Regions from separate parts of the Enterobacter sp. ECC-175 genome, predicted to be linked through region 2. Evidence: predicted binding sites of a transcription regulator. Region 2 holds the regulator's gene; the other holds the start of a gene.
What was found. The regulator Fur, encoded in region 2, represses iron uptake genes when iron is present. The targets are predictions, from matches to a motif close to ATAATAATGAGAACNACTATCAA.
Positions count from the first base shown of each region.

Region 1: sufA (Fe-S cluster assembly scaffold SufA) is a predicted target of Fur. The motif match lies at 5,867-5,889, and genes of this name have one in related genera.

Region 1 covers NZ_CP143776.1:2,491,873-2,499,169, reverse strand. The annotation lists gene V1599_RS11830 (L,D-transpeptidase family protein) at 1-213, opposite strand, end outside; gene sufE (cysteine desulfuration protein SufE) at 311-727, opposite strand; gene sufS (cysteine desulfurase SufS) at 741-1,961, opposite strand; gene sufD (Fe-S cluster assembly protein SufD) at 1,958-3,229, opposite strand; gene sufC (Fe-S cluster assembly ATPase SufC) at 3,204-3,950, opposite strand; gene sufB (Fe-S cluster assembly protein SufB) at 3,960-5,450, opposite strand; gene sufA (Fe-S cluster assembly scaffold SufA) at 5,459-5,827, opposite strand; gene V1599_RS11795 (MerR family transcriptional regulator) at 6,167-6,901, opposite strand; gene V1599_RS11790 (diguanylate phosphodiesterase) at 7,091-7,297, opposite strand, start outside.
Region 2 covers NZ_CP143776.1:1,888,135-1,895,431, forward strand. The annotation lists gene glnS (glutamine--tRNA ligase) at 1-657, shown strand, start outside; gene chiP (chitoporin) at 1,105-2,514, shown strand; gene chiQ (ChiQ/YbfN family lipoprotein) at 2,558-2,887, shown strand; gene fur (ferric iron uptake transcriptional regulator) at 3,033-3,479, opposite strand; gene fldA (flavodoxin FldA) at 3,771-4,301, opposite strand; gene ybfE (LexA regulated protein) at 4,451-4,744, opposite strand; gene ybfF (esterase) at 4,873-5,646, opposite strand; gene seqA (replication initiation negative regulator SeqA) at 5,830-6,378, shown strand; gene pgm (phosphoglucomutase (alpha-D-glucose-1,6-bisphosphate-dependent)) at 6,403-7,297, shown strand, end outside.

The DNA.
Region 1 (7,297 bases), 600 kb from region 2:
GGTGTTATTGGCTTCGAGAATAAGCTGCGCGGCCGTATTAAACCGGCGAGCGATCGTTTGCAGCTTATTGTCCCCCTCCTGCACCGTATAGGTTTGGTTTTGACCAATTAGCCGGCTGCCCGCAGGGGGCAAAGGATAATCCACCGCCCAGGCCGAATGAAGGGCGTTGAGCGAACCAAGGAGTAATAGAGTTATAAGAGACGCGCGCTTCATGCTGAGATTCCTTATTCACTGACAGGACGCCAGAAAGCTGAAAAACCAGCGAGGCAGGAACCACCTCGCGGAACAGAATGAATGCTGTCTTTTAAGTCTAGCTAAGGATTGCGGCTTTGGCGCGAATGGCGCGAATCATTGCTTCGAGCCCCTGCGATCGGGACGGCGTAAGATGCTGGGTCAGCGCCATTTTTTCAAACCACGGCCGCACGTCGAACGCGACGATGTCCTGCGCCGACATCTGATGGTAAAGGATGAACACAACGGCGATAAGGCCTTTGACAATCGCGGCGTCGCTGTCGCCGCGCAGTTCAATGGTCCCGTCGTCAGATTGCTTCATCACAATCCACACCTGGCTCTGACAGCCCTGAATAATGTTCTCCGGGCTGTGCGCTTCAGCGCCGAGCGGCGGTAAACGCTGCCCCAGCTCGATGATGTAGAGGTACTTCTCTTCCCAGTTTGCGCAACGCCCAAAGTTGCGCAGCAGTTTTTCTTTGTCCGGCAGCTCTGCCATCTCTTGCTCTCCCTTAGCCCAGCAGCTGGTGAATGCGCTTCAGCCCTGCCACCAGCCTGTCGACCTCTTCCGTCGTGTTGTACATCACCAGCGACGCGCGGCACATTGCCGGCACCTGGTAAAACGCCATCAGCGGCATCGCGCAGTGGTGCCCGGTGCGCACGGCGACGCCGTAGTTATCAAGGAAACTGCCAACGTCATAGGCGTGATGTTTCCCCAGATTGAAGGCAATGACGCCCTGGCGATCCTGCGGGCCGTAGAGGGTCAGATCCGGCACGCTGGCCAGCGCCTGCAGCGCGTAACGCATCAGCTGCTGTTCGTACGCCTGAATGGCGTCAAGGCCAATCGCGGAGACGTAAGACAGCGCCGCGCCGAGCCCGATAATGCCGCCGGTGTTTGGCGTACCGGCCTCAAAGCGCCACGGCGCGCGCGCGTAGGTGGTGCCCTCGGTCAGGCTGACGGTGGCAATCATCGAGCCGCCCCCTTCCCACGGCGGCATGGCCTGGAGAATATCTTCCTTCACGTAGAGCACGCCGATGCCGGTCGGCCCGTAGAGCTTATGCCCGGAGAAGAGGTAAAAATCACAGTCCAGCGCCTGAACGTCCACCGCGTGGTGCATCACCGACTGCGCGCCGTCAATCAGCACCTTCGCGCCCGCCCGGTGTGCTTTATCGATAATCTCCGCCACCGGGTTTTCGGTGCCCAGCACGTTAGAGACCTGCGTCACGGCAACCAGCCGCGTACGCTCGTCCAGCAGGGCATCAAGCTGCTCAAGCTGCAGCGTGCCGTCCTGATTCAGCGGGATCGCTCGCAGCTGCGCGCCGGTGCGTTCGCAGAGCATCTGCCACGGAACGATGTTCGCGTGGTGCTCCATCTGGGTGATGATGATGTTATCGCCCGCGCGGACCTGCGCGCTGCCCCAGCTGTTGGCCACCAGGTTGATGCCCTCCGTGGTGCCGCGCACGAAAACCAGCTCCTCCGGCGAGCGCGCGTTGAGGAAAGCCGCCGCCTGGGTGCGCACGTTCTCCATGCGCCGGGTCGCCTCGGCGCTCAGGGTGTGAATGCCCCGGTGCACCGCGGCATAGCCGTGGCGATAAAACTCCGCTTCCGCCTCTATCACCTGATTCGGCTTCTGCGCGCTGGCCGCGCTGTCGAGATACGCCAGCGGCAGGCCGTTTACCTCACGGGCCAGAACCGGAAAATCTGCCCGGACTTTCTCTACCGGAAAACTCATGCATCGCCTCCAGGCAGACGCTGGCCAATGCGCGCCAGCACCTGCTGTTTCAACTCGCCGTCCCGCAGCGCTTCCGTCAGCTCGGCCGCAAAGGCGTAGATAATCATCTTCTGCGCCGACCGCCTGTCAATACCGCGCGAACGCAGGTAGAACATCTGTTCGTCGTCAATACGCCCAACCGTTGCGCCGTGGCTGCACTTCACGTCATCGGCGTAGATTTCCAGCTGCGGTTTAGTATCCACTTCCGCCAGGCGCCCCAGCAGCAGGTTGTTGTTGGTCATCTGCCCGTCGGTTTTAACGGCGTGCTGTGCCACGTTGATCAGGCCGTTGAACACCGCGCGGCCCCTGTCGCTGACGATGGTTTTATGCAGCTGGCGGCTGTTGCAGTAGCCCCTGTTGTGCTCAAGCCAGGTGCGCGTGTCGCACACTTCCGATTTAACCGGCATCGCCAGGCTGTTGACGCGCAGCGTGGTGTTTTCGCCGTTTAGCCGGGTGCTGGTATTGTGGCGCAGCACCGCGCCGCCGAGCAGGAAGCTGTGGCTATAGGCCGCGGCGTCCTGGCCCAGCACGATGTCGTTGTGGGCGAAGTGGTGGCTCGCCGGGTTTTCAAACGCCAGCTTGATGTGGTGTAGCTGGGCGTTGGCCGCCACGTTCATGGTGAGACGCGAACCGGTAAAGTGGCGGACCTCGTTGAGGCTGACGTAATGCTCAATCACCGTCGCCTCCGCGCCCTCTGCCAGCTCAAGATGGTGGCGATAGTGCGCCGTGTTGATCTCGTCGCCCTCCAGCCCCTGCGTGATGTGCAGCAGCAGCAGCGGCTTCGTCGGGCGCTGGTTGCGCTTCACGCAAATATGCGTGACCGTCTGCGCGAGGCTCTCGGTGAGGTGCAGGAACACCTCGGGCTGAACGGCGGCGGTCAGGCTCTGGCGCTCGTCGTTAATCGCAATTTCGAACCCGCTCTCCCGCGCGTCGTCGCTCAGCTCGGGGGAATAGACGCCGTCGACAAAGACCAGCCGCACCGCGTCCACGTTCAGCGCCAGCGCGTCGCGTTGGGACGGGCCGATCGCTGCCCGCCGGGTGACAAACTCACCGTTCAGCAGGCCGTCCAGCGGCGTGTATTTCCAGTTCTCATGCTTGCGCGTGGGCAGGCCCAGACGCAGCATCTGCTGCAGGTGCTGCTGGGCCTGTTCAGAACGGGCAACGCCCTGCGCTTCAAACAGGCGGTGCCACTGCTGGAGCGCATTACTGCTGTTCGGTAAGCCAGCCATAGCCCTGCTCCTCCAGCTGTTTCACCAGCGTAAAATCACCGGATTTCACAATGCGGCCCTGGTAGAGCACGTGGACGTAGTCCGGCTTGATATAGTCCAGAATACGCTGGTAGTGGGTGACGATAATGAACGAGCGCTTGCCGTCGCGAAGAGAATTTACGCCATCGGCGACAATCTTCAGGGCGTCGATGTCCAGCCCGGAGTCGGTTTCGTCGAGGATGCACAGCTCAGGCTCCAGCACCGCCATCTGCAGAATGTCGTTACGCTTTTTCTCGCCGCCGGAGAAGCCGACGTTCACCGAGCGGGTCAGCAGATCTTCCGGCATCTTCAGCAGCCCGATCTTCTCTTCCATCAGGTCCTGGAAGTCAAAGCGGTCCAGCGCCTCAAGGCCGCGGTATTTGCGCACCGCGTTCAGCGCGGTTTGCAGGAAGAACTGGTTGCTGACGCCGGGAATTTCCACCGGGTACTGGAAGGCCATAAAAATGCCCTCGCCCGCGCGATCTTCCGGCGACATCTCCAGCAGATCTTTACCGTTGAACTCAACCGAACCGCCGGTCACTTCGTAATCTTCCCGTCCCGCCAGGGTCGCTGAAAGCGTGCTTTTCCCGGAGCCGTTTGGTCCCATGATGGCGTGGACTTCGCCCGGCTTGACGTCAAAATTGAGGCCGCGCAGGATCGCTTTATCGTCGACGCCAACCTGTAAATCTTTAATGCTTAACATGTGCTTTCCTTAACCGACGCTGTGTTCAAGACTAATGGCGAGGAGTTTCTGAGCTTCAACGGCAAATTCCAGCGGCAGTTCAGAGAACACGTCCTTACAGAAGCCGTTCACAATCATTGAAATCGCATCTTCTTCGCTGATCCCGCGCTGCAGGCAGTAGAAGAGCTGATCTTCCCCAATCCGCGAGGTGGTGGCCTCGTGCTCGAGCTGGGCCGTGTTATTACGGCACTCGACGTACGGGAAGGTATGCGCCCCGCAGTCCGCGCCAATCAGCATCGAATCGCACTGCGTAAAGTTACGCGCGTTGGTGGCCGTCGGCATGATTTTCACCAGCCCGCGATAGCTGTTCTGGCTGTGCCCGGCGGAGATCCCTTTCGAGATAATCGTGGATTTGGTGTTTTTACCGATGTGGATCATCTTGGTGCCGGTATCCGCCTGCTGATGGCCGCTGGTCAGCGCCACCGAGTAAAACTCGCCGATGGAATTGTCCCCGCGCAGAATACAGCTAGGGTATTTCCAGGTAATGGCCGAGCCGGTTTCCGACTGGGTCCAGGACATCTTGCTGTTTTCGCCCTCGCACAGCGCGCGCTTGGTGACGAAGTTGAGGATGCCGCCGGTATTCCCGTCCCCGGGGAACCAGTTCTGCACCGTGGAGTATTTCACTTCGGCATCTTTATGGATGATGACCTCCACCACCGCCGCGTGCAGCTGATAGCTGTCGCGCACCGGCGCGGAGCACCCTTCGATGTAGCTCACGTAGCTGCCCTCATCGGCGACGAGGATCGTGCGCTCGAACTGGCCCGTTTTTTCCGCGTTGATGCGGAAATAGGTGGAAAGCTCCATCGGGCAGCGCACGCCTTTCGGCACGTAAATAAACGTCCCGTCAGAAGCCACAGCCGCGTTGAGCGCCGCGAAGAAGTTGTCGTTGCTCGGCACCACGGTGCCGATGTACTTTTTCACCAGCTCGGGGTGATCGTGGATCGCCTCGCCGAACGAGCAGAAAATGATCCCCTGCTCCGCCAGCTTTTCTCGATAGGTCGTCGCCACCGACACGGAGTCAAAAATGGCGTCTACCGCGACTTCTTTGCCTTCACGTACCGGAACGCCCAGCTGGTTGAAAGCCTCTTCAACCTCTTTGCTCAGGAAGCTGTTTTCGGCACCCGTTTGCTGGACCGCGCCGGGCTGCGAGGCGCAGGTATCGTCACAGCTGCCGCAGGACGGCGCGGAGTAATAGCTATAGTCCTGATAGTTGAGCTTATCGTAGTGCGCTTTTAGCCAGTGGGGCTCTTCCATTTCCAGCCAGGCGCGAAACGCGCTCAGGCGAAACTCGAGCATCCACTCCGGCTCGTTGCGCTTGGCCGAAATCGCGCGGACGACGTCCTCGTTAATGCCCTTCGCCAGCTCGTCGGTTTGCACCTGTGTGAAAAAACCCTCTTTATAGTTGAGGTGTCCGCCGCTCCAGGTGTTTACATCGTCAGTTGCTTCAGTCTGTCGAGACATAGTACCGCCTATACCCCAAAGCTTTCGCCGCAGCCGCATTCGTTCTGGGCTTTCGGGTTATGAAATTTGAAAAGCTGATTTAAGCCTTCGCGCACGTAATCGACTTCGGTTCCGTCAATGAAGGGCATCGCCTGCAGCGCCACGTACAGCTTTGCGCCGTCGGTTTCGAAGACTAAATCGTCTTTTTCAGGCTCGGTGACCGTATCAAGAACATAGCCAAAGCCCGCGCAGCCAGTTTGCTTAACGCCCAGGCGCACGCCGAGGATCTCCGGCTTCTTCGCCACCAGCTCGTGTATATGTGCCGCTGCCGCTGGCGTGAGCGTAAGGCCACGCCAGGCAAAGTCGGCAGGGTTAAAGGTTTCTGAATGCAATTCCATAGTTCCACCTCATGTCGAGAGCCACAGGGGCATAACACCATGTTAGTGATAACGATTATCACTTCAACCCCCTGACAGCAGGGGCTTTGTGCTTAACCGCCCTTTTTGGCACCTTTTACTAAGCATAGACCCTGTACGGAGATAAGGCTGGGATGGAATTATTTGTTCAATACATTGATAGATAATGCATTTTATTTACAGAAAGAGACGGTAATGGTGAAAGACAAAATATGCATCGAAAATGCCTATTTTTGAAATAGATGATTGATGGCAGCGAACGTTAACGTCACGAAATGAGGGAATGAGAGGAAAAAATACAAAAGGCCCTTTCGGACCCCGTTACAGTGCTGGATGAAACGCTATAGCAAAACCCTGTTCCCGCCAGTGGTCGAGCTGTTCCTGCTGGCGAGGCGTCATCGGTTTTCCCGTCCAGACGAAGATTTTTTGCCCGGGGAAGAGCTCCGGACGCGGTGAATCAATAGGGTCTGCCAGCACGTCGATGTGCCAGCCTTTTTGCGCAAGACGGGCGGCTTCAAGCCAGAGATGCGTACGATCGTCGCACTCCCAGCCGATGAGCAGGGCGTCTTTTCCGGCTTTTTTACGTGATTCCGTCAGGCTTGCAATGGCAAACTCAATCAGCACACCGTCGAGCAGGCTCGCCATGTGGCGCACCGTGTTCTGGTCCTGATTCATTCGCTGACGAACCGGGGTGATAATGTTATCGATAAGCACATCCATCGCGTGGTCCCGGCGGAATTCGCCGATCTTCGCGCGAAGCTTCGCAGGGTTTGCGTAGCGCAGGACGGTCATCATCTCTTCCTGCAGCGTTGCCCAACTGCCCTGGGTCAACACTTCGCTGTTTCCCAACAGCGCTTTCACTTTTCCGACCGATATGCCGGACTTCATCAGGCGCTTGATCTCTTCAATGCGCAGGATATCCTCATCGTCAAACTGACGATGGCCCCCCTCGCTGCGCTGGGGTTTCAATAACCCGTAGCGACGCTGCCAGGCACGCAGCGTAACGGGGTTGATACCGCATCGTTCGGCGACTTCACCGATACTGTAATAGGCCATTAACTCCCTCACGCTTAACACTTCCATACCCAACCGAACCAACCTTATCAGATTGTACAACGCTTTTGTATAACCAATACCTCACTCAGGGACAAGTGAATGGTGCAAAAAACCATTCACTCGTTAATACATTGTTGTATAAATTTGACGTCACGTACAGCTAAGCCGTCATCAATGTGTACAACCTCATTAAAATCCGAACTTTTTCTCGGGCCAGGCTATAGCCGGAATGCCTCCCAGGCGCGGGCTGGCAAACAGATGGCCCTGAAACTGAGAAATGCCCGCCGACTCCAGCCACATCCACTCTTCGGCTTTCTCCACGCCGACGGCGCAAAACTGAATTTCCAGCGACGCGCAGCACTTGATGATCGCCTGAATAATCGCCTGCCGCGGGCC
Region 2 (7,297 bases):
GAAAACGCGCCGCGCGCGATGGCCGTAATCGATCCGGTTAAGCTGGTTATCGAAAACTATCCGCAGGGTGAAAGCGAGCTGGTCTCCATGCCTAACCATCCGAACAAGCCGGAAATGGGAAGCCGTGACGTGCCGTTCAGCGGCGAGATCTGGATTGACCGCGCTGACTTCCGTGAAGAAGCGAACAAGCAGTACAAGCGTCTGGTGCTGGGTAAAGAAGTGCGTCTGCGTAACGCCTACGTCATCAAAGCCGAGCGCGTTGAAAAAGACGCGGAAGGTAACATCACCACCATCTTCTGTTCTTACGATGCGGAAACGCTGAGTAAGGATCCTGCCGATGGCCGCAAGGTGAAAGGCGTTATCCACTGGGTGAGCGCTGCCCACGCGCTGCCGGTAGAGATTCGCCTGTACGATCGCCTGTTCAGCGTACCTAACCCTGGTGCGGCCGAGGACTTCCTGTCCGTCATCAACCCTCAGTCGCTGGTGATTAAGCAGGGTTATGCTGAGCCGTCTCTGAAAGCGGCTGAAGCGGGCAAAGCGTTCCAGTTCGAACGTGAAGGGTATTTCTGCCTGGACAGCCGCCACAGCACGGCGGAAAAACCGGTATTTAACCGTACCGTAGGCCTGCGTGATACCTGGGCTAAATCAGGCGAATAATTTCGCCGCAGTGGTCAATGAGAAACAAACGCCGCTTATAGCGGCGTTTTTTTATTTAACGATCAGGCCATTAACGATATGAGCTTACACGCGCGCAGATAAAATCAGGTCAATGTCGTGCTACTTATTTTATTAAAATAAAGTTGTAATATTTACAGGGGGTATGGAGCTTAAAAAATAAACGCAAATAATGCATGTTATTGCGTAAAAATAGCCCTTATGCCTTGTAAATCCTCGCTTCATCTGAGTTGTTACAAATAGCTACTAAATATGTGCACTTCGTCATAATCCTGAGTTTTGCCTTCTAAAAAGCATTGATAATTCGCGTCGCGAAAAATAACCTAAAGACGGTAGTTAATTCGAGGGTATTTCTAACTACCCCTGACCATTAGGTCTTTTATATTTTCGCCGTTTTAGGCGCTTTAATTCGTCAAAGAGGAATAATCTATGCGTACGTTCAGTGGCAAACGTAGTGCGCTGGCGCTGGCTATTGCCGGTGTGACAGCATTGTCGGGGTTAGCGGTGACTCCAGAAGCTAAGGCAGCAGGTTTTATCGATGATTCTACCCTTACCGGGGGGATCTATTACTGGCAGCGTGAACGTGACCGTAAAGACGTCGCTGAAGATAAGTACAAAACAAACCTCTCTCACTCAACATGGAACGCCAACCTTGATTTCCAGTCAGGCTATGCGGCGGACATGTTCGGCCTGGATATTGCCGCATTTACCGCGATTGAAATGGCGGAAAACGGCGACAGCGGCCACCCGAACGAAATTGCCTTCTCCTCCAGCAATAAAGCCTACGATGAAGACTATTCGGGCGATAAAAGCGGTATCAGCCTGTATAAAGCGGCGGCAAAATTTAAATACGGCCCGGCGTGGGCTCGCGCGGGCTACATTCAGCCAACCGGCCAAACGCTGTTAGCCCCGCACTGGAGCTTTATGCCTGGTACTTACCAGGGGGCGGAAGCCGGGGCGAACTTTGACTACGGTGATGCGGGTGCGTTGAGCTTCTCCTACATGTGGACCAATGAGTACAAAGCGCCGTGGCACATTGAGATGGACAAGTTCTACCAGAACGACCGCAAGACTAAGGTTGATTACCTGCACTCGCTCGGTGCCAAATACGATTTCAAGAATGATCTGGTGCTTGAAGCAGCATTTGGTCAGGCAGAAGGCTTTGTCGATCAATACTTTGCCAAAGCCAGCTACAAGTTTGACGTCGCGGGCTCTCCGCTTTCAACCAGCTATCAGTTCTACGGGGCGCGCGATAAGGCCGACAACAACACCATTAATGATATCTACGACGGCACGGCCTGGCTGCAGGCGCTGACCTTTGGCTATAAGGTGGCCGAGGTAGTGGATTTGCGCCTGGAAGGGACGTGGGTGAAGGCGGAAGGGCAGCAGGGCTACTTCCTGCAGCGCATGACGCCAACCTACGCCTCCTCAAACGGTCGTCTCGACATCTGGTGGGATAACCGCTCAGACTTTAACGCCAACGGTGAAAAGGCGGTGTTCTTCGGGGCGATGTATGACCTCAAAAACTGGGATCTGTCGGGCTGGGCCGTCGGTGCGTCCTATGTTTACGCCTGGGATGCAAAACCGGCCGACTGGTTTATCAACGCCGCAGGCCAGCGTGAAGACTACGCGTCCAACAAAATCAAAGAGTCTGCGTACAGCCTTGATGCGATGTACACCGTACAGGACGGCCGTGCGAAGGGCACCATGTTCAAACTGCACTTCACTCAGTACGACAACCACTCCGATATCCCAAGCTGGGGCGGTGGTTACGGCAACATCTTCCAGGATGAGCGCGACGTGAAGTTCATGGTTATCGCCCCATTCACTATCTTCTGATAAACGCTCTGGCGGGCTAAGGCCCGCCGGAATGGAGACGGCTATGTTTAAGAAAATCGTACTTGTCGCGGTGATGACCGCCGGGCTTGCGGCCTGCGCAACCTCACCGGGGCCGAAAGAGGATTCGCGTCTAAAAGAGGCGTACAGCGCCTGTATCAATACCGCGCAAGGCTCGCCAGAAAAAATCGAGGCCTGTCAAAGCGTGCTGAACGTGCTGAAAAAAGAGAAGGCGCACGAGCAGTTTGCCACGCAGGAGAGCGTTCGCGTGATGGATTACCAGGCCTGCATCCAGGCGCGTAAAACCGGAAACGATCAGGAAGTGGCGAAGCGCTGCGATAAAATCTGGCAGGAAATTCGCAGCAACAATAACTAATGCGCTGTATTCACGCCCGGTGGCGCTGCGCTTACCGGCCTGCAAAGGTGTCACAGCCCCTCAGGCCCGGTAAGCGCAGCGCCACCGGGCTTTTTTAGGCAAAAAAAAAGCCAACCTCGCGGCTGGCTCAGAGTATGAATACGGATTATTTGGCGTCGTGTGCGCGGTCGTTCTCGCGGCAATCGCCTTCAGCGCAGTGACCATACAGGTACAGGCTGTGGTTGGTGAGGCGGATACCATGACGCGCAGCGATTTCACGCTGGCGTGATTCGATGGAATCATCGCTAAATTCAATAACCTTGCCGCAGTCGAGGCAGATCAGGTGATCGTGGTGGTGCTGCTGAGTCAGTTCGAAAACAGATTTACCGCCTTCGAAATTATGACGGGTAACAATGCCCGCGTCATCAAACTGGTTCAGCACACGATAGACGGTTGCCAGGCCAATTTCTTCACCCATATCGATAAGACGCTTGTAAAGGTCTTCCGCACTGACATGGTGATTGTCTGGCCCCTGAAGCACTTCAAGGATTTTTAACCGAGGAAGCGTTACTTTCAGGCCAGCCTTCTTTAATGCGGTATTGTTGTCAGTCATGCGGAATCTGTCCTGTTGCTAAACGATTCACTTCAAAAGAAGAAGTGACAGAGAATGCACTTGGGATAATGCGTCTCATTATAGAACTGCCACGCCTAAATGAAAACTGCAAGTCTCAAGCAAAATATGCTTATAAAAATGGGGTATCACCAACAAACTTGTTCGATGGAGCCCACGTTTTACCAGGGGGATATTGTACAGGTCTGAACGGAAAAGTTAAAAGTTTGTAGCAATTAATTTAATCGGTTTGACCTGGACAACGGGCGCAACCGGAGTCGCGCCGCAGGGATATCAGGCGTTGAGGATGTCGTCCAGGTTCAGCTCTTCACGAACCTGCTTCACCCATTTTTCAACGCGTTCGGCGGTCAGTTCTGGCTGACGGTCTTCGTCAATGGCCAGGCCAACAAAGTGGTCGTCATCAGCCAGGCCTTTGGAGGCTTCAAAGTGATAGCCCGCGGTTGGCCAGTGGCCAACAATAGCCGCGCCGCGCGGCTCAATGATGTCGCGGATAGTACCCAGCGCATCACAGAAATACTCCGCGTAGTCTTCCTGATCGCCGCAGCCGAACAGGGCGACCAGCTTGCCGTTAAAGTCCACTTCTTCAAGCGTAGGGAAGAAATCATCCCAGTCGCACTGCGCTTCACCATAGTACCAGGTCGGGATGCCCAGCAGCAGGATGTCATAGCCTTCGAGATCTTCTTTGCTGCTCTTGGCGATGTCGTGCACATCGGCAACGTCTTTACCGAGCTGTTTTTGAATGTTTTTTGCGATGTTTTCGGTATTGCCGGTGTCACTGCCGAAGAAAATGCCGATGATTGCCATGAGTAAAATAACCTCTTGAAACTTAATAGTATGGTGGCGCAAATTGTCCACGGATAAGGGCAATAATAGCAGAACACGCAACCCTGCGGAAACAGCTATCGCGCAGGACTGCACTCTGTGCTACATGAAAAGAGAGATTTGGGGGATTTTCAGACTTTTACTTTAGCGCGAAGCGTATCAAGCTGGGCGATCAGCATCGCTTCGATCAGCTCGCTGCGGCTAATGTTGCGTGCTTCAGCCAGCTCGTTAAGCGCATCAACCGCGTCAGCGTTAAGCTTCAGTTCGACACGCTTAAGCCCACGATTTTTATCGCGTTTAAGCTGGTTGCGTTTATTAATACGCAGCTGTTCGTCACGCGAGAGCGGATTCGTTTTCGGTCGTCCCGGTCGACGCTCATTCGCGAACAGATCTAGTGTCGTACGGTCCGTTTGTTCTTTGGCCATGATTCTGAGACTTCGGGGGAAACACGCCGCCCTGCTAAAGCCCGGGCGATAAGCGCGCCATCATACATCAGCGAAAACGACACGCCAACGACTGGAAGCCCGCAGCCTTCCAGTCGCTGACTTTTTAATCAATTCGCAGTATCAGTGAGATAGCGACGGATGGCGCGCAGGACGGCGTCCGGTTTTTCCGCGTGAACCCAGTGTCCAGCTCCGGCAATCACGTGGGCTCGCGCCTGAGGGAATTGCGCCAGCAGCGCGTCGCGGTACGCGTCGGTGACATAAGGCGAGTTACCGCCGCGGATAAAGAGGGCAGGGTGCGGCCAGGCGGGAACACTTTCCCAACCCACAATGTGAGAATACTGATCCCACAGAACGGGAACATTAAAGCGCCACTGGCCGTCAACAAACGATTTCAGCAGAAACTGCACCACGCCTTCCTCATCAAGATGCTCGCGCATCACGGTGGCGGCCTGTTGGCGAGTGGAAACACCCTCCTCGGTCACCGCATTGATGGCGGCAAAAATCTCGTCGTGGCGGCGAACGTCGTAATCCACGGGCGCGACGTCGATGACCACCAGACCGCTGATTCGCTCGGGCGCGAGCGCGGTCAGCGCCATCACCGCTTTACCGCCCATGGAATGCCCGATGAGCGTCGCTTTTTCCAGGCTATGTGCATCCAGCGTGTCCAGCAGATCCTGCGCCATCGCCGCGTAGGTCATCTCCTCCGCGCGACCGGAAAGGCCGTGATTGCGCATGTCGACCTGCAAAATATCATGATCGACCACCAGATCGCGCGCCAGCACGCCCAGGTTATCGAGGCTGCCAAAAAGCCCGTGAACCAGGACAATGGGGGGATTATTGTTCGGCGATTGCGCAGATAGCGCTCGGGTATTCAATTTCATGGCAAAGTTCTTTTTTTACGTATGTCAGGTTAGGGTATCATGTTCACCATTCTGCCGCCCGGCTGCAAGGTTCCAGTTTAATCCGACTTTTGCCGCCAACCTGGTTTGACGCTATCCGCTGTTGGGATTTGCTCCTATAATCCCAACGACTTGTATTCAGATAAGATATCGCACTGGATTAAGATGAAAACAATCGAAGTTGATGACGAACTCTATCAGTATATCGCCAGCCAAACGCGGCATATCGGGGAGAGCGCGTCAGACATTTTACGGCGCATGCTTAAAATTTCCGCCGCCGCACAGCCCGCAACGTCCGCGCCAAAAGAGGTTGCGCCTCAGCCTGGCGTAAATGCGTCAGCAAAACCTGCCGCGACGCCAGTAAAAGATAAAGTCCGCGCGGTGCGCGAGCTGCTGCTGTCTGACGAATATGCGGAACAGAAAAAAGCGGTTAACCGCTTTATGCTGGTGCTGTCTACACTCTACTCACTGGATAACAAAGCGTTTGCTGAAGCGACCGAATCGCTCCACGGCCGTACCCGCGTGTACTTCGCCGGCGACGAGCAGACGCTGCTGCAAAACGGCAATCAAACCAAACCTAAACATGTCCCGGGCACACCTTACTGGGTCATCACCAATACCAATACGGGCCGCAAGTGCAGCATGGTTGAACACATCATGCAGTCTATGCAGTTCCCTGCGGAATTGATTGAGAAGGTTTGCGGTACAATTTAACCCTTGCATCAGAAGGACCAGGCAATGGCAAATCACAGCCGTGCAGGCCAACCTGCACAACAAAGCGATTTGATTAACGTCGCTCAGCTGACCGCACAGTACTACGTGCTGAAACCGGTCGTGGGCAACGCAGAACACGCAGTGAAGTTTGGTACATCTGGCCACCGCGGCAGCGCGGCGCGCCACAGCTTTAACGAGCCGCACATTCTGGCCATTGCCCAGGCCATCGCGGAAGAGCGCGCTAAAAACGGCGTCACCGGTCCGTGCTACGTTGGGAAAGATACTCACGCCCTGTCTGAACCGGCGTTCATTTCCGTACTGGAAGTGCTGGCCGCGAACGGCGTAGACGTGATTGTCCAGGAGAATAACGGCTTCACGCCAACCCCGGCGGTATCAAACGCCATTCTCGTGCACAACAAAAAAGGTGGTCCGCTGGCTGACGGCATCGTCATCACGCCATCCCACAACCCGCCGGATGACGGGGGGATCAAATACAACCCGCCTAACGGCGGCCCTGCGGACACCAACGTCACCAAAGTGGTAGAAGACCGCGCGAACGCGCTGCTTGCAGCCGATCTGGACGGCGTCAAGCGCATTTCCCTGGACGCGGCCATGGCGTCCGGGCATGTGAAAGAGCAGGATCTGGTGCAGCCGTTCGTGGAAGGGCTGGCGGATATCGTCGACATGGCGGCGATCCAGAAAGCCGGCCTGAAGCTGGGCGTTGACCCGCTCGGCGGCTCCGGTATCGAATACTGGAAGCGCATCGCCGAGCATTACAAGCTGGATCTGACCATCGTTAACGATCACGTCGATCAGACCTTCCGCTTTATGCACCTGGATAAAGACGGCGCGATCCGCATGGACTGCTCCTCCGAGTGCGCGATGGCCGGTCTGCTGGCGCTGCGCGACAAATTCGACC